One region of the Bradyrhizobium sp. CCGUVB1N3 genome, then DNA from elsewhere that is predicted to be linked to it. Evidence: riboswitches for the same ligand, from Rfam matches in the RefSeq annotation. Region 1 holds a riboswitch; the other holds the start of a gene.
The links. Region 1 has a riboswitch for glycine ahead of NLM33_RS24660 (D-amino acid dehydrogenase). Riboswitches for the same ligand answer to the same signal wherever they lie in the genome.
Positions count from the first base shown of each region.

Region 1 (15,565 bases):
CTGAATCAAGGGCCGAAGCTCCGGCAGGAGATCCCGGAGGATATTCAGGAGAGCGAGCCCACGTGAGGGAACCTGCTCGATGGTTTGATGATCGCCTACCCGCGCGGACGAAAATCCCGCCGCGGTAGCGGTTCAATACCGTGCATCGCAAGCAATTCCTGGGTAAGAATCGACGCTGCGTAATCAATGTCCCCAACGCACACGGTCACGATGTTGGTCGGCGAGAATGCGAGGACGGGGACACCAGAGACAATTGTCCGGGCTCGAGGACGAGGTCGACAGCCATTGGGCGAGCCCGCCAAACTGATCTCGCCGATGATCGAGCGCTTTATGGCGACCGACCGAGCGTTTGCGAAGGCCCGGCGAGGTGCTGTTCAGCTCGTTCCTGGCTCAGCTGAGAGATCCGGATAACGCTCACGAAGCAGGTCGAGGAATGGGCGTAGTGATGGATTGCCGTTGGCCTGCCGCCAGTAAGCGCGGAAGCTCAGCCGGGTTGGGCCCTCTGCATCATGCACCTCGCGGAAGGTGACGCCCGGATAGACAGCGCCGGTCGCACCTTCCAAGGCCAGCAGCATCCCCCAGCCGGCGCCGACCAGGGTGAGGAGCCGATCGAGCGATACATCATGACGAAGCACCGGGCATGGATCGGAAGCTCCCAACTTGCTGATGAGCAGTTTGTGGAATTCCGGTCCCGGGCCGTGCTGTGACAACAACAGGGTTTCCTGCCGCAGTTCGCCCCAATGAACCACATTGCGGGCTGTCAGCGGATGATGTTCGGGAAGGGCGACGACGACACGTTCGCTCCAGACCAATAATGACTTGTCGTTCCACCTCGGATTGGGCTCGGCCACGAGGGCGATATCAATCGCGGAATTGACGAGATCGGAAATCAGTTGGTCTCCCGTCCCGTCGACCAGATGTGGATCGACATCGGGGAAGCGCTGCCGGTGCTCCAGGAGGGTAGCCCGGAGATTGCCGGCTGAGAGGGAAGCATGGATGCCGATGATCAATCGGCCGCTCTCGCCACGCGAGTGAGTCTTGAGGCGCGCCGTTATGGCCTCCGTCTCACCCACGATGCGCCGGGCGGCGTCGAGGAATTCGAGACCTTGGATAGTCGGTCGCGTGCCGCCGTTGGTGCGTTCGAACAGCGTGCTGCCGACCTTGTGCTCGAGATTGCGCAGGCAGCGACTAAGCGTCGACTGCTTGACCCTGAGCGTCTCTGCCGCTTGGCGGAGGCTTCGGTGCTGGGACGCGGCGATCGCCCAGCGTAGATCGCGAAATTCCACTGGCACGGTTGAAGCCTTATGGCGAGTCGTCTGTGACCAAGGTTTCTCTTGAATGGGTCATTTCATTTGCTTGCGCTGCTTCAGCGCCTCCTTCGCTTCGGCCCTGAAACGACCATCAACTTCACTTCCAAGCACGACTCGTTCGCTACTCACTATCGCAAAGTCTATGGCGCCGTGTGCGGGGCGGTCGCCAGTTGCTCCCGAGACCGCTCGACCATCAACTGCGGAAACTGCTGGCCTTCGGCAAAGTCCATCTCGGAAGTTCGAGGCCGGTTTTCGCACCAGGGTAGACAGACCGGGCTGAAGCAGGCGTAGTACGCTCCTACGGTAGCAATTGTTGCGGCGAGCGCGCAGTCTCCAATAGCGCTTGCCATACCTTCTGTCCGGGAGATCGAACATCGCTAGGTCAATTCAATCCCCTAACCCCCGGAGTTACGTTGTCACCCTCTTCGCGGCCTATGCTTTCCCGATCTGGATCAGCTGCTATGCACAGGATCTAATCGTCGGAAATATCTCCGGCGCGGTTATCGTCAGCATTTCTATGCCAGCGTCTCGGACCACGCCGACCTCCTCAAGCTGGAATACACCAAGTTCCGTTTCATACTTTGGCTCGATATGGAGGATCATGCCAGGCTTGATCACCTCATCGGAGCTATCCATGATTGAAGGAGGTTCGGTTAGGTCAATACCTGAACCGTGTCCAATGCGAGATGCCGCACCGGCAGGTGCACCAAATGGTGTTGCGGACGCGAGCTCCGCGCATTTTCTGAACGCGTCTCCTCCAGTCATGCCGGCGCGGATGGAATGCAGCGAATCGAGCGTCAGTCTTCGAATAGTTCCGTAGGCTTCTTGTTCTTCCACCGTTACGCGACCAGCTTTGGCGATTCGATTGACATCGGACATATAGCCCTCGCGAACACATCCGATGTCGACCCAGATGTAGTCGTTTTCAGCCAACTTTCTTTGCGTCGGCCGGAGACTATACGCCATATCTGAGCGCCCGAATCGAACCGGAAGCCATGGTATGCTCTCTGCACCCTGGGCAAGCATCTCGCGTTTCAACGAAACGGCGAACTGCTCCTCGGTGTCCCCGATCTTAAGTGTTTCAAGACACGTGAAGAACGCATCAGTGGCAACCTTCATGGCTTGCCGCTTCAACTGGATTTCAAGTTCGCTTTTGATCATGCGTACGGCCCAGATGGTGGCTGACCCGTCGATGACCTCGACCTTCTGGCTATGCGATCGCCACATTTGAGGGAGTACCAGCGATCCGCGGCCGAAGTGGTCATTGCCGTAATCAACTGCAATCACCGGCGATGCGGGCAGCTTGGGTGTTACAACCTCCAGCAACTTCGCTAGGCCCGCTTCGATGAACCCGGTGTAGAATTCGAATCGGAGGCTTGCAGGCATTCCGGCCGACTGCTTCACGGTCCGCGCCTCGGCCGTGCTTGCGATTGCGATGGCCGCACTGTCGTTGGCAAAGATGACCGCGAAAAATGGACGTGTTTTGGAAGTCCAGAACAGCGACTTGTATCCGGTAAAGTACTCGAAGTTGGACTGATCAGTCAGAACGAAGGCGTCAATGGAGCGGTGTGCCATCTCTTGGCGAAGCCTCTCCATTCTCCGCGCCACTTCTTCACCCTGCAGATTCATTGCCATCGTGATCCCTTCCGATCCGACCGGCTACAATTCCCGGTACCGGTCCATTGACGACACGGTATACCGGGTATAGCTTTATGGTCAACGGATCTGGAGGCTGAGGAGGCGGTCATGCTCAAGTCAAGCTTGTCATCGTGTTTGGCGATTTGCGCAGGATTGATTGCGGCGACGGCGGCGCATGCCGATTCCACATACCAGCAGGCTCTCAGCGCCGGTTCAGTCCGAGTTGCCGTTTATAATCAGGCGCCGTGGGGACTAAAGGACGCGAACGGCGAGTTTAACGGGTTCTCCGTTGATGTGCTTCGGACGGCGCTCAGCCGGATGGGCGTAAAGAAGTTCGAGGCCGTCAGCACGGAATTTGGCGCCCTGATCCCTGCACTCCAGGCGCATCGGGTGGACGTCGTGACGGCAGGATTATTCATCACTCCCGAACGTTGTCGACTGGTAGCGTTCGGCGATCCAGACATCAAAATGGCTGATGCGTTGTTGGTGAAAGCCGGCAACCCCAAGAACTTGCACAGCTATGAGGATGTCGCGAAGAATCCCGGCGCAACAATTGGAACCGCTCGGGGCTTCACCACGGCGGCGGACGCATTGGCGGCAGGCGTGCCAAGCGACCGGCAGATCCTGTTTCCTGACAATCAGGCCGCGATTTCGGCACTCGTTGCCGGTCGCGTCGATGCGGTCTCGGCCACCGCCGCGTCCATCGCCGCTCTGTACAACGACATCAAAGATAAGGGCGTTGAACGTGCCACACCTTTCACGGGCAAACGGGACGCCGCGGGCAATCCACGCTTCAACTACGCAGCTGTCGCCTTCCGCCAGGAAGATGCCGACTTCCGCAACGCTTATGACGAGCAACTGAAGTCGATGCGAACTGACGGCACGCTGTTGAAGATCTTGGTGAAATATGGGTTTTCAGAGGCTGAAATGCCGGACGCCACCTACTCCGCTGTCTGTGCCAGATGACCATGGCGGCGTTGAGCAATTCAATTGATCGTTAGCACGGAGGTCGAGTTTGTCGATCGGCAGTTATAGATCCTATCTCAAGCAAGAAGCGTTGATAGCGGACGATGATTTTGAATGGGCTCTTACGTGCCGACGCGCTTTGCACCGAATTCCCGAGCTGGGATTCGATTTGCCGCGTACGAGAGCGTTCGTCGCGGAAGCTTTGACGAAACTGGACTTCAACGTCGACGAGCGCGCCTACGGACAATCAGGATTGGTTGCGTCGATCGAAGGGCCTGAGCCGGGCCCTACGATCATGCTTCGCGCCGATATGGATGCGCTTCCTATCGAGGAAGTGGCCGACCGTGAAGGTCGCTCGACAATTCCTGGCAACAGTCACGCGTGTGGGCATGACGGCCATATGGCCATTGCGCTTACAGTGGGCCGCATCCTTGCCCGGCAAAGGCAATCTTTGGCCGGTCGGCTTGTTCTCTGCTTCCAACCCTCTGAAGAGCCCGGTGGGGGCGCCCTGGCGATGATCCGGGACGGTGTGCTTGAACGCTATAATCCTGCGCAATGTTATGGTCTGCACTTATGGAGCGAGCTTCAGACCGGACAGCTTGCGGTTACCGAAAAGGCGCTCTTTGCTTCTTGCGACAAGCTGTCCTGGACCATAAAGGGGAGTGGTGGGCATGGCGCGATCCCGCATCTCGCGCATGATACCGTCGGCGCTCTCGCGCAGCTGATTCAGGCAAATTACCATCTCGTGGCGCGAGAAGTTGACGCTCAGGAAGCCGCAGTGATCAGTATAGGGCAACTGGCAGCCGGCTCGATCCACAACGTCATACCCGAGATGATCTCAGCGGGGGGGACGTTGCGGACCGAGTCGCCCTCTAGCCGGGCATTTATCCTCGAGCGCTTGAAGGAAATCGCGGAAGCGATCGGCCGGCAGTTCAAGGTCTCGATATCATTGGAAGCTTCGGGCTCCATTCCTGCCTGCATTAGCGCCCCGAGTGCCGTTGCCAACGTGAGGAGCGCGGCGGCCGGCTCGCTGAGTGGCGTCTGCGATGCGAATGTCGACTATTCTACGTTGGCAGGTGAGGATATGGCTGAATTCCTGCTGCGGGTTCCCGGATGTTACTTTCTCGTCGGATGCGGTAATGCCGACCGTGGGATCATCGCGCCGCACCATACTTCCGAATTCGATCTCGACGAGGACGCTCTCGCAATTGGTGCCAGCGTGCTCGCTTCAAGTATTCTCAATGCTATAAGGGAATGATCGGATCTCCGTTCAAGTGTGGATCGCCTCCGATGAATCCAGCGAGCACGCGACGCGATCGAAAGGCGAAACGGATATCCCATAAACTCGTATCGGCGGGGCACCCGCCACAAAGTGATAACATTTTCGTAAGGTTGGATACCCGTCGGGAATGCCTAGCGCGACCTGAGCATCCTCAGCCGGCGGCGCCGCATCGATGATCATGCGGTTGGAAATAACCGGCATCTGACGCCCACGCATGATTTCATAGATAAAGCGCGCACCAAGTGAATCAATGAAATCTTGGTCAATTGGCAGAGAGATGAATGCGCGATCGAAGGCGATAGGAATCTCGTCGACGAATATCATTTTTTCGACGCGGAGATAAATTTGCGTAGGTGGATTGAAGGGCAGAAGTGCCGGCTCCTGAATTTCGCTCTTAGCGATAGAAAGAAGCTTAATCCGCAGAGAGCGGCGGGAACGCAGGGCATCGTCTTTCATGCCGGAGAGCTTCAGTGCAGCGCTCATATTGAGCACAAACCGCTCCTGTTCGCGGATGAACGTGCCGAGCCCTGCAACGGAGCGAACCAGGCCTGCCATTTTCAGGTCGCGAAGCGCTCGTTTCAAGGTGATCGCGCTGACGCCGAATTCGTCAGCCAGCGTGGGCACCGAGGGTAGTGCAATATCCCTGGAGTAGGCTCCAGATTGAATGCGCTCTTGTAGAGTGATGCGGACCATCTCATGCAAGGGGCGTGAGGCGTGCTGAAACTTGGCACGCAGATTTTGCGAGCCAGCAGGACCCGCCGCAGACTGAGTCTTTTTTGCTTTCGCGTTGGCTATGTTGACCAACTTCGATTTCCCCGTTTTCGTCTTGGCGGCATCGATCAATTTGGATCTCCGCAGGTTTGCCTTCGCGTTGGTTGTGTTGACCAACTTGATCTCCTGTTGCCCGTATCAACTTGTGCGGCCGGTCTTATATCGTACACCCGGCGATTCTGATATTGGTCAGGCATTGGGCAGTCCCGAGATGGTGGCGCCGGAGCGCCTATGTTCTTACGCCCATCGCACCGACATACGCTTCTTCGCTAGGCCGCGGGTGCATCCCAAACCGCCGCCGGAAGAGCCCCTAGACGCTGGTTTGCACAATTCGAAGGCGAGGGCCGCAGCATAACTGAGCTTGACATACCGAGTATATCGGGTCCATATCAACCGGTCAATGTTGAGACGAAGTCGAGCGTGAAGGGAGCGAGCGGCAGATTTCGGTTGGTCGCTCCTTCGAGCTTGGCCGAACGGCGGTGAGGTCGTTGGCATCCGAACGATCTCGGCCGTACCTCGATCTACCAAGCAGGCTACCTCGGCCGGCACTAAAAAGGCGGTTTCGTCTTCGAGGTCGTCAGAGGTGCTTGGCTAATCGAGCTCAGGGGTCTGATGCCACGGGTCAACGGCCCGGATTGAACTTCAACTATAATCGCCTTCCGCAGCTCTGGTGCGCGCCCAGCGGAACGGAAGTCGTGCAAAGGGATGGACGCTCAGAAGATGCGGTGTTCGCGACTGCGATGTCGAGCCGTACGGCGGGGCAACTCGGGGGCTGAGTGTAGCAGCATGGACGAGCGAAGATGAGCTTGCTGCAGATCTTACTCGGCATTTACTCCGGCGTTGGTATCACCGTGAGTGTGACCTTGCTAGGGCTGTTGTATGCAGTCCCGTTCGCCCTTGTCGCCGGCGTACTGCAGCATTTCTCAAGTGGCATCTATCGTTGGGGCGTTACCGCTGTCATTGAGTTCTGGCGCAGTTCGTCGGTAATTGTGCTGCTGTACGCGTTCTACTATTCGCTGCCAGCGTTCGGTATCTATCTATCAGGGATTGCTGTCGCCTCGTTGGTGCTTGGCCTGAATATCGGAGGCTATGGCAGCCAGTCAGTCCGCGCGGCACTTCAAGCCATTGACAAGGGACAGTGCGAAGCCGGACTTGCGTTGGGGCTAAGCCGCTTCGCCGTGCTGTGCCTAATCGAATTGCCTCAGGCGATAGCCGCGATGATCCCGACGTTCATCAATCTAGGCATACAGCTGATAAAAGGTACCTCGCTCGTTTCATTGCTCACGTTATCCGATATGACCTTTCGAGCGAAGGAGATCTCTCAATTGAGCTACAACCCGGTGCCAATCTACTCTGGTCTTCTCCTTGCGTATCTCATCATCTGCTATCCGGTGACGATCTTCGGACGCTATCTCGAAAAGTCGGTCGCGAAGGGACGTGCAGGCTCCCATGAATTTTGATTTCGCTTTTGCCATGCACATTGTCCCGAGGATCCTGGAGGGCCTGGGCAACACGGTGCTGGTTGCAATCCTCAGCTTCATTTGCGCGGCGGCGATGGGCTTTCTTTGGGAGATCCTTCGACGCTCCCACGCTTTTGTCCGTCCAGTCATTCAGTTCGTCATTGATGCAATTCGTTCGACACCTGTGTTGGCTCAACTCTATTTTCTGTTCTACGTGCTTCCCTACTATGGCGTCACTCTGCCGCCGATGTTTGTGGGCGTGTTCGGTCTCGGCTTTTATTACTCCGGCTATATGTCTGAAGTGTTCAAAGCCGGAATAGACGCCGTACCGCGCGGGCAAAGCGAGGCTGCTCAGACCCTCGGTCTAGGCTGGCGCGACACCCTGGTCTTTGTGATCGCGCCACAAATGCTGCGCAACGTTGCCGCGCCGCTCGGCGCGTATTCCGTTTCCGTCCTTAAAGCGACGCCGTACCTGGCGGCGATCGCAGTCCCGGAGATGCTCGGCAGTGCGTTTGACGTGGCGTCGGACACATACCGTTATGCCGAACCGATGTTTGTCGCCGGCCTTCTTATCCTTGGTTTGGCATTGATAGCCGTCGCTTTGGTCACGGGTTTGGAGCGGCGCCTCGGAGTACTCGCCCCGTCGCACTAAACCCGTCACAAAGGCGGCCACGGAGGACGAAATGATGTCGGATACCGCGGAATGGGACAGTGCTGGCGGCCAGCAGCGGACAGCAGCGGAACCTGCGGCCGTGCTAATCGAGAGTCTGTCCAAATGGTACGGGAGTTTCCAGGTCCTATGTGACGTCAGCCTCGCTGTAGCTGTTGGCGAGCGGATCGTGGTGTGCGGTCCATCCGGATCAGGTAAATCGACGTTGATCCGATGCGTCAATCAGCTTGAAACCCATCAGAGAGGCCGAATTGCTGTCAATGGTACGGAGTTGCATGCGGGAATGAGGGGGTTGGCCGAGGTGCGTCGCGACGTCGGCATGGTATTTCAGCAGTTCAACTTGTTCCCTCATCTGACCGTACTCGACAACTGTACGTTGGCCTTGATCCGGGTGCGAAAGATGGCGCGCGATGCCGCCGAAGCGCTCGCGATGCAGAATCTCGAGCGTGTCCGCATACCGCAGCAGGCACGAAAGTACCCCGCTCAACTGTCGGGTGGACAACAACAGCGCGTGGCCATCGCGCGCGCGCTCTGTATGAAGCCGAAGGTCATGCTCTTTGATGAGCCAACCTCGGCGCTTGACCCCGAGATGGTGAAGGAGGTTCTCGACACCATGGTCGGCCTCGCCGCTGAAGGAATGACTATGATCTGCGTCACGCATGAAATGGGATTTGCGCGCGAGGTGGCGGACCGGGTCATCTTCATGGACGGCGGGAAAATCGTGGAAGAGGCTCCTCCCGTCAAGTTTTTTGCCAGCCCGGAGCACGCGCGAACTCGCCAATTCCTTCGTGAACTGTTGCGCAATTAGCAGATCGAAGTTCATCTGGGCTTACCAGAGCCGCGTTGACGATCCTGGACCCTATCGGGATGGTCGGCCCGCTAGGAGCGACCAGCAGTCCCCATCACGGTCAATCGGGTCTTTTCAAGGGTCCCTGCTTGACAAGGCAACTAAGCAGTCCGAGTATACCGGGTATGATGTCCGAGGTTCGGGAATGGCGTGGCTAGGCCCGCACGGGTGCGCCGAGCGGTAAGGGGGCGTCTCCGAGTTCGAATGTCGTTAGCCGTCTTACTGCATCGCCCGAAACTGCGTGCGACGTGAAGAGAGCCAGTCCAGAAACACAAGGTTAGGAGGTCATATGTCCTCGCAACAAGCCAAGCAGGACGCCAAGCGTTGGACTGATGTTCGCTACGATATCGATAGTGGCTTCGGTTCGAGAGCGCACATCGGAATGGTTGTCATTGCGAACGACCAGTCGCTCTCACACGAAGCGCGAGCGATGCTGACAGTTCCGGGGGTCGCGCTCTACGAAAGTCGCATCCCAGCATCCCGGGAGCGCAATCAGCCAGTCACTCTGGATGGAATGACGAAGCAGGCCGACAACCTTGATGAGTCCCTCCGGCTGATCAACACGATGCGTCCTTCGGACGTTGTCGCCCTGGGATGCACCTCTGCCGCGATGGCCATCGGGCCCAAAGAGCTAGCGCGACGAATCGGTAACGTTCATCCGGGCGCGAAGGTCACAAATCCCTTCACGGCCATTCTTTCTGCTCTTCGAGCGCTGCGTTCCCGCCGTGTGGGCTATGTCTCGCCCTACTCCCGCGAAGTGGCCGAACGGATGATCGGCGAGATCGAGGCTGCGGGATTCGAGGTGCCGACGGTCAGTACGTTTCACAATGAAGACGGCTGCGTCGCTGACGATGCGCCATTCATTTCTCCGAAGAGCATCTCCGGCGCCGTGCGACAGGTGGCTGAGAGAGCGGATGTAGACACGATCGTAATCGCTTGCACGCAGATGCGTGCTGCGGCTGTTATCGACGAACTGGAGCGCCAGACTGGAAAATCCATCATCTCATCCAATCAAGCTTTGTGTTGGCATGCTCTACGACTGGCGGAATGTCACGACGTCTTGCATGGCTGGGGTCGACTGTTCGAAGCCCAACTGTGACTGTTCGCAGCAAAGAGGAATTGCACAGATAGTTCGCAGTGTTGCATTTGAAAAGCGAGAATAGGGGTTGCCGATGAAGATCTTGGACATTTTCCGCAGAACCGCACGAGTTGGAGCTATAGCGCTTGTTGCATTAGGCGCTGTGGCGTCGGGTGCAGACGCGCAAACCCTCAAGGAGAAGGTGGCCAGCGAGGGCAAACTCACGATCGGTGTCCACAACAAGTGGCCATGGGGATTCAAAACAGATGATGGAAGCGTTTCCGGTCTCTATCCGGAGGTTCTGAAGGCGGTCGCGGACTCACTGGGCGTGAAGAAGATCGACTTCGTGGTCATGGATTTCGGCGCGCTGATTCCAAGCCTTCTATCGCGTAGAATCGATGCCGTAGCGTCCGGTATGGTGATCACCGCCGCGCGATGCGAACAGGTAAGCTTCTCGAACCCCTTCCAAGCCGGTGGCGATGCGGTTCTGGTGAAGAAGGGCAATCCTCTGAACATCCACAGCTACGAAGACGTAGCAAAAGACCCGCATGTTCGATTGGGCGACATGCGAGGCGCATCGACCACGCCGAATGCAGTGGCCGCGGGAATTGCCAAGGATCGAATTCAGCTCTTTCCAGACAACGATGCTCTTCTGGGAGCGCTTCTAGCTGATCGCGTTGATGCGGTATTGTTCGCAAGTGGATCGGCTGTCGGTATTCTGAGGGACCCTAACGTGAAAGGTGTGGAGCGTGCGGCACCCTTCACGGGATTGCTCGAAAATGGCCGAGAAAAGAAAGCCTATGGCGCCTTTGAGTTCCGGCCGGAGGATGCAGAGTTTCGTAATCTTTTCAATGAAAGCCTGGCGCAGCGAATGGCCGACGGCACGGTTGAGAAGATCATGGCAAAATACGGCTTCGCCGATGAGAAGGTCTCTTCAAGCGACATAACTGCCAAAGCGCTTTGTGGAGCCAGTTACCGCTAGGATACGGCTCGCCTCTCAGCAGTCCAGGGGTATTCGTGCTAGTATACAGCTCGCACAGTGCGGTACGCAGAGATGCGAATGGGATTGCGCAGTTGGACCCCGCTCTCTCGTCTGGTGCGCAACTGCTTCCTCAGCGCAAGATCTGACTGAGGAAGAGCTTTGTGCGTTCGTGCTGGGGTCTGCTGAAGAACTCGTCGGGCGTCGCTATCTCGACGATCTGGCCGCCGTCCATGAAGATGACGCGATCGGCAACCTGGCGCGCGAAGTTCATTTCGTGCGTGACGCAGATCATGGTCATTCCTTCGTTGGCAAGACTGACCATGGTTTCGAGCACTTCATTCACCATCTCCGGATCAAGCGCTGAGGTGGGCTCGTCAAAGAGCATGACCTTCGGCTTCATACAAAGAGCGCGCGCGATAGCAACGCGTTGCTGCTGCCCGCCCGAGAGTTGACCCGGATACTTGTTAGCCTGCTCGGGGATTCTGACCTTGCGCAGATAGGTCATCGCGATCTCTTCCGCTTCCTTCTTGGGCACTTTCTTCGCCCAGAACGGCGCAAGCATGCAGTTCTGGAGGATCGTGAGATGTGGGAACAGATTAAACTGCTGGAATACCATGCCGACATCGCGACGGATCTCATGGATTTTCTTGACGTCGCCGGTGAGCTCCGTGCCCTCGACGATGATCTGGCCTTTCTGGTGCTCCTCCAGCCTATTGATGCAGCGGATCAACGTCGATTTGCCCGAGCCTGAGGGCCCGCAGATGACGAGTTTTTCACCGCGGTCGACTTCCAGGTTGATGTCGCGCAGGACCTGGAATTCACCGTACCATTTGTTGACGCCGGTCATCTTGATAGCAGTGCGCAATGGCTGGAGCCTCTCAAATGTCCCAGTTGCGTGCATCAGGATTGACCCAGTTCGCTATCGCACGCCTGTCCGACTGACATCGAAGGAATACTCATCTCGCAGATAGGAGAGGCAATCGTCAAAGCTCGTGCAAACTCGATCGACGACGTGATAATCGATTGGATCTTTCATCCCACTTGATGTGCCAATTACCACCACATCTTTGTCCCTGAACCCTGGAGCGATCAAATCGACAGCCGCCAAGGCAGCTGAACTGGAAAGCTCTTGCCAAAGGCCGATGCGGGCATACTTGGCCTGCGCCATCAAGGCCTGCTGATCGGTGACCGTTAGTGCTGTGCCACCGGATTCCGAAATTGCCCGGACACCGCGGTACCCGCTGACAGTGCACGCAATGGACGTCAGGCGGCTCTCCACGGGAGCGACGGTGGCCATGGGCTGCCCGGTTTTCAGCGCTCTTGCCAATGGAGCCATCCCTTCAGGCTCAACCGAGAACGCCCGGGGCAAATCAGCTGCTATACCGAGCTCGATCAGCTCCTGAAATCCTTTGACCAGGCCAAACAATAGCTCAGCATAACCTGTGGGGACGACAAGGGCCGCCGGCATCCTCTTCAACTGGTTGAAGAGTTCATATGCGATTGTCTTGTATCCCTCCGGCCCGAAGGGGTGACCCGTATGAAATTCCGTCGAATTGCTGGTCGGATGGAAGCCGACCTCAGTTACGAATTGACTCAAGATCCTGAATTTAGCGTCGGCTCGCACAGGAACTGCATGCGCACCGTATGCGCTAAGCGCTGCAAAATAGCTTCTGCTGAATCTCTCAGGGACAAGGACGATACAGGCCAATCCTGCTCTGGCCGCATAAGCAGCCGTTGAGATGCCATGATTGCCTGTGGACGCCGCAATGATGCCGCGCGAGCCGGAAATCTTGGCTGCGCTGACGACACATAGGTTCAATCTGTCTTTGTGACTGAACGTTGGATTTCTGCTTTCATCCTTCAGAAACACACGTGCATCGGCTTGACTTGTTCGTCTTGGAATCTCGATCAGCGGGGTGCTGCCCTCGCCCATGCTCAACTCATCGACAATGGGAGGAAGCAAGCTGCGCCATTGAAGCATGCCCGGGCCAGCGTCGCCGGAGATCACTGCTCGATCCACGCGAGAGTAATCGAATGCTATCTCCAACGGGTACTGATATTTCCCATCGAAGGACCTTACGCCCTGCAGTTTAGGTGGAAAAAGTGCAAATGAACTTCGATCGGGGCCCAGCGAGACCTGGGCATTCGCGAGAGATCTTTCCACGGCCATTTCGCGAACCTCGATGATTCGTGCTGCTCGCTGGTCCAGCCCTTGAGCCCGAAGCTACCGGCGACAATTGACATACCGGGTATACCGACTTAGATTGTTGCCGTCAATGGGGGAGAGATCGCTTCGGCTTCGGTCGAAGCGGCGCCGACGGAGCAACGACCCCGGAAACTCTCAGGCAAAGCAACCGCAGAACGTTCTTAGACTCTGAAAAGCAGGGCGACAGTCCTGCGCCGATGGTGAAAGTCGCAGGCCGGATGGTCGTGCTCGCGACGAAACTCTCAGGCCAATGACAGAGGGGGTGTAGATGACCCGCGCACTGCGCGGGCAGGAGCACCTATGACTGTCTCTGACCGTTGTCGCGTTGCCGTCATTGGCGCGGGCATCACTGGCATCACCACAGCCTACACCTTGCTTAAACGAGGATGCGAAGTCACCGTCTTTGACCGGCATCCCTATGCAGCGATGGAGACATCCTTCGCCAACGGTGGTCAGCTCTCGGCCTCGAACGCTGAGGTCTGGAATAGTTGGGCCACGGTGCTCAAGGGTATCAAGTGGATATTCACCCCGGGTGCGCCACTTCTGGTCAATCCGAAGCCATCCTGGCACAAATTCTCCTGGATGGCGCAGTTCGTTGTCTCTATCCCAAAATACGAAGTGAATACCGTCACGACAGCGCGGTTGGCGATCGAGTCACGCGCTCACCTGAGGCGGATGGCGCAAGAGGAAAACATCGATTTCGACTGCGAAGACCGCGGCATCCTGCACTTCTATCACACCAAGGCAGAATTCGCCGCCGCGGCTCAGGTTACCGCATTGCTCGCCAAAGGAGGGCTCGAACGCCGCGCGGTAACCCCAGAGGAAATCAGGTCGATTGAGCCCGCACTCAAAGGCTCATTCTATGGCGGCTTCTATACTGAGTCCGACTTCACCGGCGACATCCATAAGTTCACGACCGGTCTAGCTTGTGCCTGTGAACGTCTCGGAGCGACAATGAACTTTTCGGCTGAGGTGCTGTCGATCGCCCTGGGTAAGGGCAAGCACCTTGGCGTGAATTGGAGATCGACAGAAGCCGGAGAAGGCACAAATGCTTGTGTCGACGAGTTCGATCGCGTGGTCGTTTGCGGCGGTGTAGGATCGCGCCGCCTTGCCGCCAGTCTGGGTGATCGCGTCGATGTCTATCCAGTGAAGGGATATTCAATCACCGTGCACCTTCCCGAGAACTCAGATCAGGAAGCGGCCCCGTGGACAAGCCTGCTCGACGACCACGCCAAGATCGTCACCAGCCGGCTCGGCTCAACGCGGTTTCGAGTGGCCGGGACCGCCGAGTTCGACGGCATCAACAAGGATATCCGAGCAGCGCGGATTGAGCCACTGATCAAATGGTGTCGTACGCACTTCCCCGGTATGAGTACCAGAAATGCTGTTCCTTGGGCGGGCCTTCGTCCTATGATGCCTGACATGCTGCCGCGCGTCATGCGAGGTCGCGATACGCGCGTGTTTTACAACACTGGTCACGGCCATCTTGGCTGGACGCTATCAGCAGCGACAGCTAATGCGTTAGCCGCACTGATTGCGCCGGAATACCAGGTAGACGTCTAGTCCTAGCGTTTGGCGGGCCGAGGGCGGAGAACTGCGCCGCGCAGCATGACTGACGAAGCTGTCGCAGAATTTGTCGTGAGGGGGCGATCTGCATTTCGACGTAGCAAGTATTTTTTCGTTGCTCTACGCCTTGCTCCTACGACGGCTGAATACTTGTTGAACTGACCCATTTCCTGCCCTCTCTACTCATCCCCGTCGCCAATCACATACTGCGGTTGGCGCTCGACGGGGACAATCGTGGCGGGCACCTCACTCCATTCGGAAGCGTTCTCGCGTGGCGCGCGCATGCTGCGCACCGCGCTTGGCCCGGCGATCGCGACGTTCCTCGAAGACCCTTCGATCGTCGAGGTGATGCTCAATCCCGACGGTCGGCTCTGGATCGATCGGCTATCAGGCGGACTAGAGGACAGCGGACAGACGATGCCCGCGGCCGACGGTGAACGGATCGTGCGTCTGGTTGCGCACCATGTCGGCGCTGAGGTCCATGCCAACAAACCCCGCGTTTCGGCCGAGCTTCCCGAGACGGGAGAGAGGTTCGAGGGACTTCTTCCCCCTGTCGTTTCGGCGCCGGCCTTTGCGATCCGCAAGCCTGCGGTAGCGGTGTTCACGCTGGATGACTACGTCGCCGCCGGCACCATGACCGCCGGTCAGGCGGCGGCGCTGCGTGCTGCGGTCGCTTCGCGCAAGAACATCCTGGTCGCCGGCGGCACCTCGACCGGTAAGACCACCCTCACCAACGCACTGCTCGCCGAAATCGCCGGCACCACCGATCGCGTGGTGCTGATCGAGGAT
Region 1 covers NZ_JANADR010000001.1:5,168,093-5,183,657, reverse strand. The annotation lists gene NLM33_RS24730 (CopG family transcriptional regulator) at 1-66, shown strand, start outside; gene NLM33_RS49710 (DUF2274 domain-containing protein) at 187-411, shown strand; gene NLM33_RS24720 (LysR family transcriptional regulator) at 375-1,292, opposite strand; gene NLM33_RS24715 (Xaa-Pro peptidase family protein) at 1,770-2,945, opposite strand; gene ehuB (ectoine/hydroxyectoine ABC transporter substrate-binding protein EhuB) at 3,057-3,914, shown strand; gene NLM33_RS24705 (M20 family metallopeptidase) at 3,964-5,172, shown strand; gene NLM33_RS24700 (GntR family transcriptional regulator) at 5,185-6,084, opposite strand; gene NLM33_RS24695 (amino acid ABC transporter permease) at 6,768-7,427, shown strand; gene NLM33_RS24690 (amino acid ABC transporter permease) at 7,417-8,079, shown strand; gene NLM33_RS24685 (amino acid ABC transporter ATP-binding protein) at 8,114-8,905, shown strand; gene NLM33_RS24680 (aspartate/glutamate racemase family protein) at 9,234-10,043, shown strand; gene ehuB (ectoine/hydroxyectoine ABC transporter substrate-binding protein EhuB) at 10,117-11,004, shown strand; gene NLM33_RS24670 (amino acid ABC transporter ATP-binding protein) at 11,135-11,851, opposite strand; gene NLM33_RS24665 (pyridoxal-phosphate dependent enzyme) at 11,924-13,174, opposite strand; glycine riboswitch at 13,274-13,371, shown strand; gene NLM33_RS24660 (D-amino acid dehydrogenase) at 13,511-14,773, shown strand; gene trbB (P-type conjugative transfer ATPase TrbB) at 15,011-15,565, shown strand, end outside.

Region 2 (15,565 bases), 4.4 Mb from region 1:
GCCGACGGCGAGGAGCCGACGGAGGAGTAGGACCTAACACCAGTCAAGTTTCGCGAGGAGCGGGCGCTGAGGACGTTGAGTTGCCGACGTCTTCGGCGCCCGTTTCGTTTGGGTGCTGAGTGGGCGGAGTCACATGTCGCATTTGATCCTGACGACGAACGATCTTGCGCCACTTCAATTGCGGCCGACGCCTTTGGCGAACATCGTACTTGGCTTTTCTCTTCGCTTCGTCCTGGACCGGCTACCGTCCGAGGAGCAGCTTGTCATCGGGCTGGAGCCACGCTCCGCGAAGCACTGCAATGTTGGCGATCACTGGCTCGACGACGTTCCGCGGTGCTCACTGAAAGGTTTCGGCACGCGAGATATCGGCTTCTTCGAGCTCTGCGAGAAATTCGATTCGATTGAAGTGTGGGTTGATCCGCTGCCAAACGATCAACTCGTGCTGGTCTGGCTGCTCAACCTTCTTCGCCCATACAAGGAGATCACGACCAAGCTGAGCCTGGTGCACACGGACGACGCCGTCGCGGGGTATCACCCGGAATCAGTGGCGGAATGGAAGTTGCCGGCGTTCAAAGTTGCGGATAGTCACCTGACACTAGCGAGCCGCGCCTGGCAGGCCTGGCGTGCGCCGACGCCCGAGTGCTGTTTCGATCTCTTGATGAATGATCTGATGCTCCTTCCTCGGCTGCGGTCGGCTCTTATCGCCCTGCTTCAGGAGTTGCCTAATTTAACAACAGGCCTCGGCCTGAGCGAAATGGCAATGCTGGACTACATCGAAGACGGGTGCGCCGACCCTCAGGTGGCGCGTCGAGCGGCGCAGCACCAAGAGGTGTTCGATGAGAGCGAGGCCGGCGAATTGCTGGACGATTTGGCACAATGCCCAAAGCCGATGATTTTTGGGTTGGGCGAGGCGCCGTTCGAGAAGGACGAAGTGGCTCGTTACCACCGTTACAGGAAGAGCCAGGTCGCGCTGACTGAGCTTGGGCGGGCAGTCGTGGCCTGCGAAGATGATTTCTGCCGCCACAATCCGATCCATCGCTGGTGGGGCGGCACTAAGCTGACCAACGAGAGGCTCTGGCGGTGGGACGCAGGCGCTCGTGCGCTGGTTGCGCCGTAGAGCTTAATGAGACGTGCGGTGGCCTGTCTCCCTCCTTCTCCCCTTGTGGGAGAAGGTGGCGCGAAGCGCCGGATGAGGGGTTCTCTCCGCACGTGAGAATGTCGAGAAAGACTCCTCACGCTAGCGAGTTTGTATCTCGTGGCGGAACTGCCCCTCTCCCACAAGGGGAGAGGCACAGCAATGCGCGAAGCGTAACCCATCGCCTTCTTCATCGCTTGAGAATCGCAGTGGTGGGTTTCGCTGACGCTCTACCTACCCTACAAATTCATCACTCCGCCGCCTGCGCGTAGTCGCTCACCGGCGGGCACGAGCACACGAGGTTGCGGTCGCCGTAGACATTGTCGACGCGGCCCACCGGGCACCAATATTTGTCGGTGCGCGAGACGCCGTTAGGGAAGCAGCCCTCAGTGCGGGTATAGGCGCGGGTCCAGTTGTCGTCGGCGATGTCGTGCACGGTGTGCGGCGCTTGGCGCAACGGCGACGCTTCGATCTTGAAGCGCCCGGCTTCGACCTCGGCGATCTCCTTCCGGATCGCGATCATGGCGTCGCAGAAGCGATCGAGCTCGGCCTTCGATTCCGACTCGGTCGGCTCGATCATCAGCGTGCCCGGCACCGGGAAGCTCATGGTCGGGGCGTGGAAGCCGTAGTCGATCAGGCGCTTGGCGATGTCGTCGACGGTGACGCCGCTTGTCGTCTTCAGCGGTCGCGGGTCGATGATGCATTCGTGCGCGACGCGGCCCTTCGCGTTCTTGTAGAGCACCGGGAAATGCGCATCCAAGCGTGCCGCGACATAGTTGGCGTTGAGGATCGCGATCTCGGTCGCACGCTTCAACCCTTCGCCGCCCATCATCAGGATGTAGATGTAGGAGATGGTCAGGATCGAGGCCGAGCCGAATGGTGCGGCCGAGACCGGGCCGACCGTCGCATTCGGATCGGTTGAGGGATGTCCAGGCAGGAACGGCGCAAGGTGCGCCTTGACGCCGATCGGTCCCATGCCCGGGCCGCCGCCGCCATGCGGGATGCAGAAGGTCTTGTGCAAATTGAGATGGCTGACATCGGCGCCGTAGTCGCCGGGCCGCGACAGGCCGACCTGCGCGTTCAGGTTGGCGCCATCGAGATAGACCTGGCCACCATGGCCATGCACGATATCGCAGATCTCCCTTATGTGCTCTTCGAACACGCCGTGCGTCGAGGGATAGGTGATCATCACGGCGGCGAGATCGTTCGAGTGCTTCTCGGCCTTGGCGCGGAGATCATTGACGTCGACGTCGCCGTTCTTCTCGCAGGCGACGACCACCACCTCCATGTCGACCATCGCGGCCGAGGCCGGGTTGGTGCCATGCGCAGAGGAGGGGATCAGGCACACCTTGCGATGGCTTTCGCCACGCGCTGCATGGTACCCACGGATGGCCAAAAGTCCGGCATATTCGCCTTGCGCACCTGAGTTCGGCTGCAGCGAGATCGCGTCATAGCCTGTGATGTCGCAGAGCCATTTTTCCAGCCGCGCGAACAGCGCGTGATAGCCTTTTGCCTGCTCGCTTGGCGCGAATGGATGCAGGCTGCCGAATTCCGGCCAGGTCAGCGGCATCATCTCGGTGGTCGCGTTCAGCTTCATGGTGCATGACCCCAGCGGGATCATGGCGCGGTCGAGCGCGAGGTCGCGGTCTGAGAGCTTGCGCATGTAGCGCAGCATCTCGGTTTCCGAGCGATGCGCGTGGAACACGGGATGGGTGAGGAAGCCCGTCGCCCGCTTCAATGCGTCAGGCAGCGCCTCGCGCGTTGTCGCGTCGATCTCGGCATAAGCGAGCTTGCCGCCGAACGCGCGCCAGACCGCCTCGATGGTCGCCGGCGTCGTGGTCTCGTCGAGCGCGATGCGCAAGCCGTCGTTGCCGACGCCGAGATTGATTGTCTCGGAAGCCGCGCGCGCGACGATCTCGTCGCGCTTGGCGCCGACGTCCACGGTGACAGTGTCGAAGAAGTTTTCGGAACGCGGCGCGAAGCCGAGCTTGCGCAGGCCCGCGGCCAGCACGGCGGCGCGGCGATGCACGATGCGCGCGATCTGCGAGAGGCCTTCGGGGCCGTGATAGACGGCGTACATCGAGGCGATCACCGCAAGCAGCACCTGCGCGGTGCAGATATTGGAGGTCGCCTTCTCTCGGCGGATATGCTGCTCGCGGGTCTGAAGCGCGAGGCGATAGGCCGGCGCGCCGCGCGAGTCCACGGAGAGGCCGACGATGCGGCCGGGCAGCGAGCGCTTCAGCGCATCGCGCACTGCCATGTAGGCCGCGTGCGGTCCGCCATACCCCATCGGTACACCAAAGCGCTGCGCCGAGCCGATCGCAATATCCGCCCCTAGCTCGCCGGGCGAAGCGAGCAGCGTCAGCGCCAGCAGATCGGCGGCAACGATCGCGAGCGCGCCCTTGGCGCGCAGCGTCGCGATTGCCGGCCGCAGGTCGCGTACCGCACCCGAGCTGCCGGGATATTGCAGCAGCGCGCCGAGCACGTCTGCCTTATCGAGATCGGTGAGGGGATCGCCGACGATCAGGTTCCAGCCCAAGGGTTCGGCACGGGTGCGCATCACGGCGAGCGTCTGCGGATGCACGTCCTTGTCGACGAAGAAGGCTTGCGCCTTCACCTGCGAGTGCCGCTCCGCGAGCGCCATGGCTTCCGCCGCAGCCGTCGCCTCATCGAGCAGCGAGGCGTTGGCAACATCAAGCCCGGTGAGGTCGCAGATCATGGTCTGGAAGTTGAACAGCGCTTCCAGCCGGCCCTGGCTGATCTCGGGCTGGTAGGGCGTGTAGGCCGTGTACCAGGCGGGATTTTCCAGAATGTTGCGCTGGATGACCGCGGGCAAGATCGTGCCTGAATAGCCCTGGCCGATCAGCGAGGTGAAGACCTGGTTCTGGGCTGCGAGCTCGGCCATATGCGCGATCGCTTCGGTCTCGCTCAGCGGCTTGCCGAGATCGAGCGGAGCGGCCTGCCGGATCGATGCCGGCAGCGTCTCCGCCATCAGCGCGTCCACGCTTTTCGCACCGACCGTGTCCAGCATCGCCGCGACATCGCGCGCGGAGGGACCGATATGGCGGCGAACGAAAGAGGCGGCGGTATCGCCGTTGGATTTGCGGTGCGCGGTCATCGCTTGCTCCATCGCTTAAGCCGTGTGCGCCTTGTAGGCGGCTTCATCCATGAGTCCGCCGAGCTCGCTCTTGTCGGCAATCTTGATCTTGAAGAACCAGGCCTTGCCTGCGGCATCCGAATTGACCAGCGCCGGCTCATCGACGACCGCCTGGTTGACCTCGAGCACTTCGCCCGAGATCGGCGCATAGACGTCGGACGCCGCCTTCACGGACTCGACCACGGCGGCGGCTTCCGTCTTCTTCAGCGTACGGCCGACCTTGGGCAGCTCGACGAACACGACGTCGCCGAGCTGCTGCTGGGCGTAATCGGTGATGCCGACGGTTGCGACGTCGCCGTCGATATCAAGCCATTCATGGTCGGAGGTGTACAGCGTCGTGGTCATTCTCGATCCTCAGCGTTTGTAGGTGTTTTTCACAAATGGCATGGCGGCGACGGTGAGCGGCAGCCGCTGGCCGCGCACTTCGGCAAAGAGCTTTGTGCCGAGCGCGCCTTTCGCGGCAGGCACATAGCCCATCGCCACCGGCGCATTCAGGCTCGGGCCAAAGCCGCCCGAGGTGACGGCGCCGATCGCCTCGGTCGACGTCGCGTCCGCAAACAACGGCGCGCCCTCGCGCACCGGCGCGCGGCCCTCAGCGCGCACGCCGACGCGGCGGCGGCCCGCGCCCTGGTCGAAATGGGCGAGGATCTTCTCTGCACCGGGAAAACCGCCGGCGCGGGCGCCACCGGTGCGGCGGCTTTTCTGCACCGACCATTCCAGCGCGCCCTCGACCGGCGTGGTCGTGGTGTCGATGTCATGGCCGTAGAGGCAAAGGCCGGCCTCGAGCCGCAGGCTGTCGCGGGCGCCTAACCCGATCGGCAACACGTCGGAATTTGCGAGCAGCGCCTTGGCGAGGCGTTCGGCATCGCCCGCGGGAACCGATATCTCGAACCCGTCCTCGCCGGTGTAGCCTGAGCGCGACACGAAACAGTCGACGCCGTCGACCTTGCGCGGGCCGGCGTCCATGAACTTCATGGACGGAGCCTCTGCACAAAGTTTCGCCAGCACGGCCTCGGCCTTCGGACCCTGAAGTGCGATCAACGCGCGCTCGGTAAGCGACTCGATGATGCAGTCATCGGAGAGATGCGCGCGCAGATGCGCCTCGTCCTCGGCCTTGCAGGCGGCGTTGACGACCAGGAACAGGTAATCGCCGAAATTGGCGACCATCAAATCGTCGAGGATGCCGCCGTCCGGATTGGTGAACTGGGCGTAGCGCTGCCGCCCCGGCGCAAGCGCCGCGATGTCTTGCGGCACTAGGCGTTCCAGCGCGCGGGCCGCGTCCTCGACCCTGCCGGATTTCGGCCGGAGCGCGATCTGGCCCATATGGGACACGTCGAACAGGCCAGCAGAACTGCGGGTATGCAGATGCTCTTTCAGGACGCCCGCAGGGTACTGCACGGGCATCTCATAGCCCGCGAACGGCACCATCTTGCCGCCAAGGGACACGTGGAGCCCGTAAAGGGGGGTACGTCTGAGGGAGTCTTGGTCGTCGCGCGCAAGCATCACAGGGGCCCTCGCGGTTCCCGGGGAGGATTCCCCGAAAAACCAGTCGAAGCCCCATCTGTCGCTGTGCCTGAGAGTATTATCCCGTCGGCGGGTGCCACCCGGGCTTCAATGCCCGTCGGCGCCTCTTTCCAGATGCTGTCAAAGCCACGCGGTCCTTTTGCCTGAGAGTTTCCGGGGCGGTTGCTCCTTCGGCGCCGGCACCAAAGCCGGTCTCTCCCGACGTGGCCGTACGATACAGGTAGGTACAGAACACAGGCTGGCCAAGCCTGTCAACGCGCCTGCAACAGCTATCAACGAGGATTGCGCGCCTGCGGCAACCCTCTGATCTCTCTGCACAGTTTCTGGACAGGGCAGCTCACCTTGTCTAAAAGCGCAATCGCCCGCAGATATCAGCCTTGATGTCGAGTTTGGATGGCTCTGGCGGGTCCTATCACCCGATTGGATGAACATGAGCGGCGTCAACGAGATCAGGTCGACCTTTCTGAACTTCTTTGCCAAGAACGGCCACGAGATCGTGCCGTCCTCGCCATTGGTGCCGCGCAACGACCCGACGTTGATGTTCACCAATGCCGGCATGGTGCAGTTCAAGAACGTCTTCACGGGCGTCGAGAAGCGCCCCTATCAGCGCGCCACCACGTCGCAGAAATGCGTGCGCGCCGGCGGCAAGCACAACGACCTCGACAATGTCGGCTACACCGCGCGACATCTCACCTTCTTCGAGATGCTCGGCAACTTCTCCTTCGGCGACTACTTCAAGGAGCGCGCGATCGAGCTCGCCTGGAATCTGATCACCAAGGATTTCGGCCTGAAGAAGGACAAGCTGCTCGTCACCGTCTATCACACCGACGACGAGGCGGCCGGCCTCTGGAAGAAGATCGCGGGCTTCTCCGAGGACCGCATCATCCGCATCCCGACCTCGGACAATTTCTGGGCGATGGGCGATACCGGCCCGTGCGGCCCGTGCTCGGAGATCTTCATCGATCGCGGCGAGCACATCTGGGGCGGACCTCCGGGCAGCCCGGAAGAGGACGGCGATCGCTTCCTCGAATTCTGGAATCTCGTGTTCATGCAGTTCGAGCAGGTGACGAAGGAGGAGCGCCAGCCGTTGCCGCGTCCCTCGATCGACACCGGCATGGGGCTGGAGCGCATGGCCTGCATCCTCCAGGGTGTCGACAGCATCTTCGAGACCGATCTCTTCCGTCAGCTGATCGATGCGACCGCATCCGCGCTCGGCAGTGGACCGAATGAGCAGACGGTGGCCTCGTTCCGGGTGATCGCCGACCATCTGCGCTCCTCGGCCTTCCTCGTCTCCGACGGCGTGCTGCCTTCGAACGAGGGCCGCGGCTACGTGCTGCGCCGGATCATGCGCCGCGCGATGCGCCATGCGCAGCTCCTGGGGGCGAAAGAGCCGCTGATGCATCGCCTCGTCTGGGCGCTGGTCCGCGAGATGGGCCAGGCCTATCCGGAGCTGGTGCGCGCGGAGAAGCTGATCGAGGAAACGCTGCGGCTGGAAGAGACCCGCTTCCGCAAGACGCTGGTTCGCGGCCTTGCCATCCTCGACGAGAAGAGCGCGTCCTTGAAGAAGGGCGACATGTTCGATGGCGACGTCGCCTTCACGCTGTACGACACCTACGGCTTCCCGCTCGATCTCACGCAGGACGCGCTGAAGTCGCGCGGCATCGGCGTCGACCAGTCCGCCTTCACCGATGCAATGGAGCGTCAGCGCGAGAAGGCGCGCGCGTCCTGGGCCGGCTCCGGCGAGGCCGCCTCCGAAGCGATCTGGTTCCCGCTGCGCGAAAAATTAGGGGCCACCGAATTCCTTGGCTATGAGACCGAGAGCGCCGAAGGCGTCGTCGCGGCGCTGGTCAAGGACGGCAAGGAGATCGACAGCCTCGAGGCCGGCGAGACCGGCTCGATCGTGCTCAACCAGACGCCGTTCTATGCGGAGTCCGGTGGCCAGGTCGGCGATATCGGCGTGATGGTCGGCGAGGGCGGGATCAAATTCCGCGTGACCGACACGCAAAAGAAGCTCGGCGACCTCTTCGTGCATATCGGCACGGTGGAGCAAGGCACGCTGAAGGCCGGCACCGCGCTCCAGCTCGAGGTGGACCATGCGCGCCGGTCCTCGATCCGCGCCCATCACTCCGCGACGCATCTTCTCCACGAGGCGCTGCGCCAGGTGCTTGGCGATCACATCGCGCAGCGCGGCTCGCTGGTCGCGCCCGATCGTCTGCGCTTCGACTTCGTGCATCCGAAGCCGATCACTCCGGAGGAGCTCGCGCGCGTCGAGGACATCGCCAACGAGGTGGTGCTGGAGAACGACGAAGTCACCACGCGCGTCATGGGCGTCGACGAGGCCCGCGAGGCCGGTGCGCGCGCGCTGTTCGGCGAAAAGTACGGCGACGAGGTCCGCGTCGTCTCGATGGGCAAGACCGCGCGCGAACACGGCGCCAACGCGCTCGGCTGGTCGGTCGAGCTCTGCGGCGGCACCCATGTGAAACGCACCGGCGATATCGGCCTGATCACGCTAACCGGCGAGAGCGCAGTCGCCTCCGGCGTGCGCCGCATCGAGGCGCTGACCGGACGCCATGCGCGCAAGCACGCCAACGACACCATGGCGCTGGCGAAGACCGCAGCCGCCGAGCTGCGCACCTCGCTCGAGGACGTGCCGGCGCGCATCACCGCGCTGATGGACGAGCGCAAGAAGCTCGAGCGCGAATTGTCCGACGCCCGCAAGAAGCTTGCGATGGGCGGTGGTGCATCGTCCGGAAATGGCGCTGCCGCAGGCGTGCGCGAGGTCGGTGACGTCAAGCTGATGGCGCGTGCGGTCGAAGGCATCGAGATGAAGGATCTCAAGAGCCTTGCCGACGATGGCAAGAAGCAAATCGGCTCCGGGGTGGTCGCGATCGTCGGCGTCACCGAGGACGGCAAGGCCGGCGTCGTGGTTGGTGTCACGGCCGACCTCACCTCGCGTTTCAACGCCGTCAACCTGGTTCGCGTCGCCTCCGAAGCGCTCGGCGGCAAGGGTGGCGGCGGCCGGCCTGACATGGCGCAGGCTGGCGGACCCGACGGCGCCAACGCGGCGGCGGCGCTCTCGGCGATCGAAAAAGCCATGGTCGGCGCGTAGACACCGTGCGCCTCGTTCCGCGAGGACGTGGGCTTCGCGATCCCAATTTGAGGGATCGCTTGTACGAACTGCTGGAGCACGATCCGCTGGCCTATTCGGCCGGGTCGCGCTTCATCCAGGTGATCATTGCCGTCATCGTGCTCGACGTCGTGGCAATGACGCTTGCCTCGGTGCCGGACCTCGACGCGCAGTTCGGCCCGCTGTTCTCGGCGATCACCATCCTGTCCGTGATCGTGTTCGCGCTGGAATATGCCGCGCGGCTGTGGACGGTGGCGGGGCACACGCCGCGCAAAGGCTCGGCGCTCGCCGACCGCCTCGACTATGCCTTCTCCGCGCTCGGCATCATCGATCTCATGGCGTTCCTCCCCGCAGCCATCGTGCTGGCCACTGGCCGGCACGCGACGCTGGCTGCGCTCGGCGTGCTGCCGTTCTTCAAGTTGATCCGCTATTCGCCAGCGATGCGCTCGCTGCTCGCAGCCGTCCATGCCGAACGGCGCGCGTTGATCGGATGCATCGTCATCCTGATCGGTGTGGTGCTCACCTTCGCTTCGCTCCTCTATGCCATCGAGCGCGAAGTGCAGCCGGAGAAGCTCGGCACCATCCCGCAGGCGATGTGGTGGGCGATCGTGACGCTCGGCACAGTCGGCTATGGCGACGTGGTGCCGGTGACGCCGCTCGGCAAATTCGTTTCCGTGTTCGCCATCATCAGCGGCTTTGCCATGATCGCGCTGCCGGTTGCGATCATCTCGAGCGCCTTTGCGGAAGAGGTGAGGCGGCGCGACTTCGTCGTCACCTGGGGCATGCTCGCGCGCGTGCCGCTGTTCTCGCACCTCACGGCATTGGAGATCGCCGACATCATGCGGCTGCTGCGGGCACGCACCATCGAGCAGGGCGAGATCCTGGTTCGGCGTGGCGATGCTGCCTCGTCGATGTATTTCATCACGGCCGGCGAGGTCGAGATTTCACTCCCGAGCCAGCGCGTGCGGCTTGCGGACGGCACTTTCTTCGGCGAGATCGCACTGCTGCACAAAACCAAACGCAGCGGCACCGTGACCGCCACGCGCAAGACCCGCCTTCTGGTGCTCGACGCCCAGCATTTTCATGCCCTGATCGAACGCATGCCGACGCTCGCCGCGCATGTGCACAAGACGGCTAAGGCGCGTCTCGAAGAGACTGGCGACCTCGCGGCGACCGAGCTCGCGCAGGCGGAGCGCGAGGGCACGGACCGCTGAGTGATTAGCCCTTGCGCAGGAAGATGTAGTCGGCCGAGTAGGGTGCGCTCTTGAACTCGCCGGCCTTCTCGCAGGCGCCGTCGAGCTTGCCGCCATGGGTGTTGATGCGCTGAACCGTGGTGACGGGTGTCAGAATGCCGCTACCCCGACGCGAGGCGACCTCGAGCTTCAGCCAGGGGATATCGCCTGCGGTTGCGCCCGGCGCGTTGCCGATGGCCTTGCCGACCACTGCGCTGCCGTCGGCGTGCTCCCAATTGGGGCCTGCATAGTGGCGGCCGATCGTCTTGCCTTCGGAAAGCAGCGTCGCGATCGGCTCGCGGAAGGCCCAGGCGAGCTTGCCGTCGGTCCCTGCCTTGCACTCATAAACCTGCGCGCCCTCGGCGTGGACGCTCAGCACGACGGTCTCGCCGGGCGCGGCGATCGCGTCGGGAAGCTCCGCGGCTGCGGCAACGGCCGATGTGCTGGCCAGTGTGAGGACGGCGAACGCGAGGCTCTTGATTGTCGGCATGATGCTTACCCGGATAAGAGGCTCGTCATTGCGAGGAGCGACGAAGCAATCCAGTGTCCGACCGTGGAGACAGCCTGGGATTGCTTCGCTTCGCTCGCAATGACGGTTGAGGCGAGACGCCGGCTTACGCCGCCAGCGCCTTCGTGAGGTTCTCGGCGACCTTGTCGAGGAAGCCGGTGGTGGAGAGCCAGCGCTGGTCGGCGCCGACGAGGAGCGCGAGGTCCTTGGTCATGTAGCCGTCTTCCACGGTGTCGACGCAGACCTTCTCCAGCGTGGCCGCGAACTTCGCCAGCTCCGGATTGTTGTCGAGCTTGGCGCGGTGGGAGAGGCCACGGGTCCAGGCGAAGATCGAGGCGATCGAGTTGGTCGAGGTCTCCTTGCCCTTCTGGTGCTCGCGGTAGTGGCGGGTCACCGTGCCGTGGGCGGCTTCGGCTTCCACCGTCTTGCCGTCGGGCGTCAGCAGGACCGAGGTCATCAGGCCGAGCGAGCCGTAGCCCTGCGCGACCGTGTCGGACTGCACGTCGCCGTCGTAGTTCTTGCAGGCCCAGACGTAGCCGCCGGACCACTTCAGCGCCGAGGCCACCATGTCGTCGATCAGGCGATGCTCGTAGGTCAGGCCCTTGGCCTCGAATTCCTTCTTGAACTCGCGGTCGAAGATGTCCTGGAAGATGTCCTTGAAGCGGCCGTCATAGACCTTGAGGATGGTGTTCTTGGTTGACAGATACACCGGGTAGCCGCGCAGCAAACCGTAGTTGAACGAGGCGCGGGCGAAGTCGATGATGGAGTCGTCGAGATTGTACATCTCCATGGCGACGCCGGCGCCGGGAGCCTTGAAGACCTCCTTCTCGATCACGGTGCCGTCCTCGCCGACGAACTTCAGCGACAGCGTGCCCTTGCCCGGGAACTTGATGTCGGTGGCGCGGTACTGGTCGCCATAGGCATGGCGGCCGATGATGATCGGCTTGGTCCAGCCGGGGACGAGGCGCGGCACGTTCTTGCAGATGATCGGCTCGCGGAAGATCACGCCGCCGAGGATGTTGCGGATGGTGCCGTTCGGCGACTTCCACATCTGCTTCAGGTTGAATTCCTTCACCCGGGCTTCGTCCGGGGTGATGGTGGCGCACTTCACGCCGACGCCGACCTTCTTGATCGCCTCGGCGGCGTCGATGGTCACCTGATCGTTGGTCTGGTCGCGGTACTCCATCCCCAGGTCGAAATACAGGAGCTGGACATCGAGGAACGGGTTGATCAGCTTGTCCTTGATGTACTGCCAGATGATCCGGGTCATCTCGTCGCCATCGAGTTCGACGACGGGGTTGGACACCTTGATTTTTGCCATGATCGGGGAAGCCTCTTGGGAACGGCGCTTTGGCGCGTCAACGGGAATATCCGCCGCCTCATAGCACCGGGAAGCGGCGGGCGAAAGCCAAGGGATTATGCACTTTTAGCCCATCCAGCATCCTTAAGCGGGGAGCCGCGGCGGCACTGCGGCCGGGTCCGGAGCTGAAGTTTCGGGCGAGATTCAAAAGCCGAATCTAACCCCGTTATTTCGCTTGAGAATTCTGTCAGGACAGGCAAACGAGGCGCAATCGGCGGAGCCGGTCGGTGGCCGGCTTGAATCATTTCCTAAGGCGCCCTCTCCAAGGCCTTGAGAACCAGCGTGAAAGCAGAACGAGATGTCGGGGACTGACAAGAGCAAGGCGGGCCTCGCCCTCGACGGTCCCATCGTGATCCTGGTCGAGCCGCAACTCGGCGAGAACATCGGCATGGCGGCCCGTGCCATGGGCAACTTCGCCCTGAGCCGCTTGCGCATCGTCAACCCACGCGACGGCTGGCCCAACATCGCCGCCCAGCGCGCCGCGGCCGGTGCCGACCACATCCTGGAGCGGGTCGAGCTGTTTGACACCGTCGAGCAGGCGGTCTCCGACCTCGACCTGTTGTTCGCCACCTCCGCCCGGGCCCATGACCAGGCCAAGCCGGTGGTCGGCCCGGAAGCGGCGACGACCGAGATCGCCAGCCATGTCGCGACCGGCGGAAAGGCCGGCATCCTCTTTGGCCGTGAACGCTGGGGGCTGACCAACGAGGAGGTCGCGCTGGCCAACCGGGTCATCACCTTCCCGGTCAATCCCGGCTTTGCCTCGCTGAATCTCGCGCAGGCGGTGCTGCTGGTCGGCTACGAATGGTTCAAACGGGTTACGGAGGGCGCGCTGCCGCACGGCATGCCGGAGCGCTCGGAGCGCGCCTCGCAGCACCAGATTCAGGCCTTCTTCGACAACCTCGTGCGCGAGCTCGACCGGGTCGAGTTTTTGCGCCCGGCCGAGAAGCGCGACACCATGCTGGTCAACCTGCGCAACATCTTCACCCGCATGGAGCCGACCAAGCAGGACATGCACACCCTGCACGGGGTGGTCATGGCGATCGCGGAAGGGCGCAAGGGCCCGGCCAAGGGCGGCGTGCTCGACGGCGAGCAGGCGACGCGGCTGCGCGCGCTGCTCGCCGAACACGGGCAGGGCGGGGTGCCCGACAGCGGCAGCACCGTGCGCGGGCTCGCGCGCCTGCTTCGCCGTAACCCGACCGACGCCGAGCGCCTGCTCTGGCAGGCCCTGACCCACGACCGTCGCTTCGCCGGGCAGTTCAAGCGCCAGACGCCGGTCGGGCGGCACATTCCGGACTTCGTCTCGTTTCCGCACCGGATCGCGATCGAGCTGGTCAATCCGGGCGAGGGCGAGACCATCGACGCCGACCGCGCGTCACGGCGGACGTGGCTGGAGGCGCGCGATTATCGGGTGATGGAGATCCGCGCCGCGGACGTGGAGCGCGATCTGGAGTCGGAGCTGGTGCGGCTGCAGGGGGTGATCGAGCAATCACAGTAGGTCTCGTAGGGTGGGCAAAGCGGAGCGTGCCCACCATTGCGAATCGAGCAACCGGAGAGATGGTGGGCACGGCGCAAGAGCGCCTTTGCCCACCCTTGTATTAGCGCGCCGGATTACAATGGCCTGGTTCCGTGAGGAATGGCCCAGCCCGGGCGGCCACCCGAGCTGGGCCGCCGATCGATCGGATCGATGCCCACCGAAGCCTTGAGGGCTGCGTTTCGTAGCAAGATCGCGATCGGCACTTCATCGGGACCCGCATGGTTGAACGAACTTCAGGTTCGCATCACAAGGGAGGGTCGAGGAAGATGGCCAAGCGTATCACGATCTGTGCCGGGATCGATACCGGCAAGCGCAAACTTGACGTGGCAGTCGATGGCTGTTCGGAGCCGTTGCAGGTCGAGAACACACCGGAAGGCTACAAGGTGCTGGTGGAATGGTTGCAGCGCCGGAAGGTCAAACGGGTCGGGATCGAGGCGAGCGGGGGCTATGAGCGGGCGGTCGTCGCCGAGCTGCGACGCAAACGTTTTGTCGTCGTGGTCTTTCAGCCGGTCCAGGTGCGCGCCTTTGCCATGTTCCACCTGCAGCGGGCCAAGAATGACAAGATCGATGCAGCGCTGATTGCAGCCTGCACCGCCGCGGCCAAGAAGATCCACCCCGCTCCGGATCCTCGGCTGGGGCCCTTTGCCGAGCATCTGACAATGATCGAGCAGATCGGAGAGGATATTGCAAAGCTCAAAAACCGGTTGGAGAGCTGCCGCAACGCGCGTATCCAGAAGCTCTGGAAGGAGCAGATTGCTCTCTTGGCCAGGCACAAACGAGCCGAGTTCAAGGCTCTGGTGGCAGCGATCCGCAAGCATCGCGATCTCGCCGAACGGCTCGATCTGATCTACGGCGTCGCCGGCAGCGGCCTTCCGACTGCGGTTTCCATCCTGATCAGGATGCCCGAGATTGGCCAGGTCACGCGCGAGCAAGCCGCAGCCCTCGTCGGGCTTGCGCCTTACGACAACGACAGCGGCGATCACGTTGGCGTCCGTCACATCGAAGGCGGGCGCGAACGCTTGCGCCGGGCGCTCTACACCGCGGCTCTACCGGCATCATTCCGCTGGAATCCGCAGCTCATGGCCCTGTACAACCGGCTGATCGCCGCCGGCAAGGGCCACAAGCGCGCGCTCATCGCCTGTGCCAGGAAGCTGCTCGTCGTCATCAACGCCGTCGTCGCACGCGGAACGCCGTGGCTCGCCGAACCGCCCAAAATCGCGAGCGTGCCCGCCACCTGATCGCGTTTCTTTGTTCGGCCGAAGCACCGTTTCTTCGTCCCGACCTGCCCTCGCAAATGACGCCGCGCACAGCGGCCGTCAAGGCTGGCCGTCGTGCCGGCCTCGCCTCACATCCGCCGCTGCCAGGCCACGCCTTGACGGCCACGAGCACGGCGTCATCCTCCCGGCAATCGGACGTCGCTTTAATGGTTGCTACGAGAGCGAATTGTTGGTTTGCTGAGGGCGCCGGCGTGAAGCTGTAAGCCTCATTTATTGGCACGTTTCGTGCGTCCCAAAGCGGCAGGCTCGTCACATGCCTGACCTAGGGAGACCCTCACATGAAGCGTTCCGACCTCACCGAAAAACTGCTCGACATCAAGCGCGAGAAAGGCTGGAGCTGGAAATACATCTGCGAGAAGATCGGCGGCTATTCGGAGGTGCTGATCGTCGGCGCGATCATGGGCCAGATGAAGCTGACGAAGCCGCAGGCGGCCAATGCCGGCGAGCTGTTCGGGCTGTCGAAGGCGGAGACCGTGATGCTCAACGAGGTGCCGATGCGCGGCACCGGCACGCCGATGCCGCCGACTGATCCCTTGATCTATCGCTTCTACGAGATGGTGATGGTCAACGGCCCGGCCTGGAAGGCGCTGATCGAGGAGGAGTTCGGCGACGGCATCATGTCGGCGATCGATTTCGACATGGCGATCGAGCGCGTCGCCAACCCCAAGGGCGATCGCGTCAAGATCACCATGAGCGGCAAATTCCTGCCCT
Region 2 covers NZ_JANADR010000001.1:9,523,540-9,539,104, forward strand. The annotation lists gene recA (recombinase RecA) at 1-30, shown strand, start outside; gene NLM33_RS44910 (hypothetical protein) at 134-1,117, shown strand; gene gcvP (aminomethyl-transferring glycine dehydrogenase) at 1,386-4,253, opposite strand; gene gcvH (glycine cleavage system protein GcvH) at 4,269-4,637, opposite strand; gene gcvT (glycine cleavage system aminomethyltransferase GcvT) at 4,647-5,795, opposite strand; glycine riboswitch at 5,939-6,027, opposite strand; gene alaS (alanine--tRNA ligase) at 6,247-8,925, shown strand; gene NLM33_RS44935 (cyclic nucleotide-gated ion channel) at 8,931-10,157, shown strand; gene NLM33_RS44940 (DUF3455 domain-containing protein) at 10,162-10,665, opposite strand; gene NLM33_RS44945 (NADP-dependent isocitrate dehydrogenase) at 10,790-12,004, opposite strand; gene NLM33_RS44950 (TrmJ/YjtD family RNA methyltransferase) at 12,342-13,538, shown strand; gene NLM33_RS44955 (IS110 family transposase) at 13,844-14,815, shown strand; gene cynS (cyanase) at 15,133-15,565, shown strand, end outside.
Region 2: linked by a shared signal. The riboswitch ahead of gcvT (glycine cleavage system aminomethyltransferase GcvT) and the one ahead of NLM33_RS24660 (D-amino acid dehydrogenase) in region 1 are both predicted to bind glycine.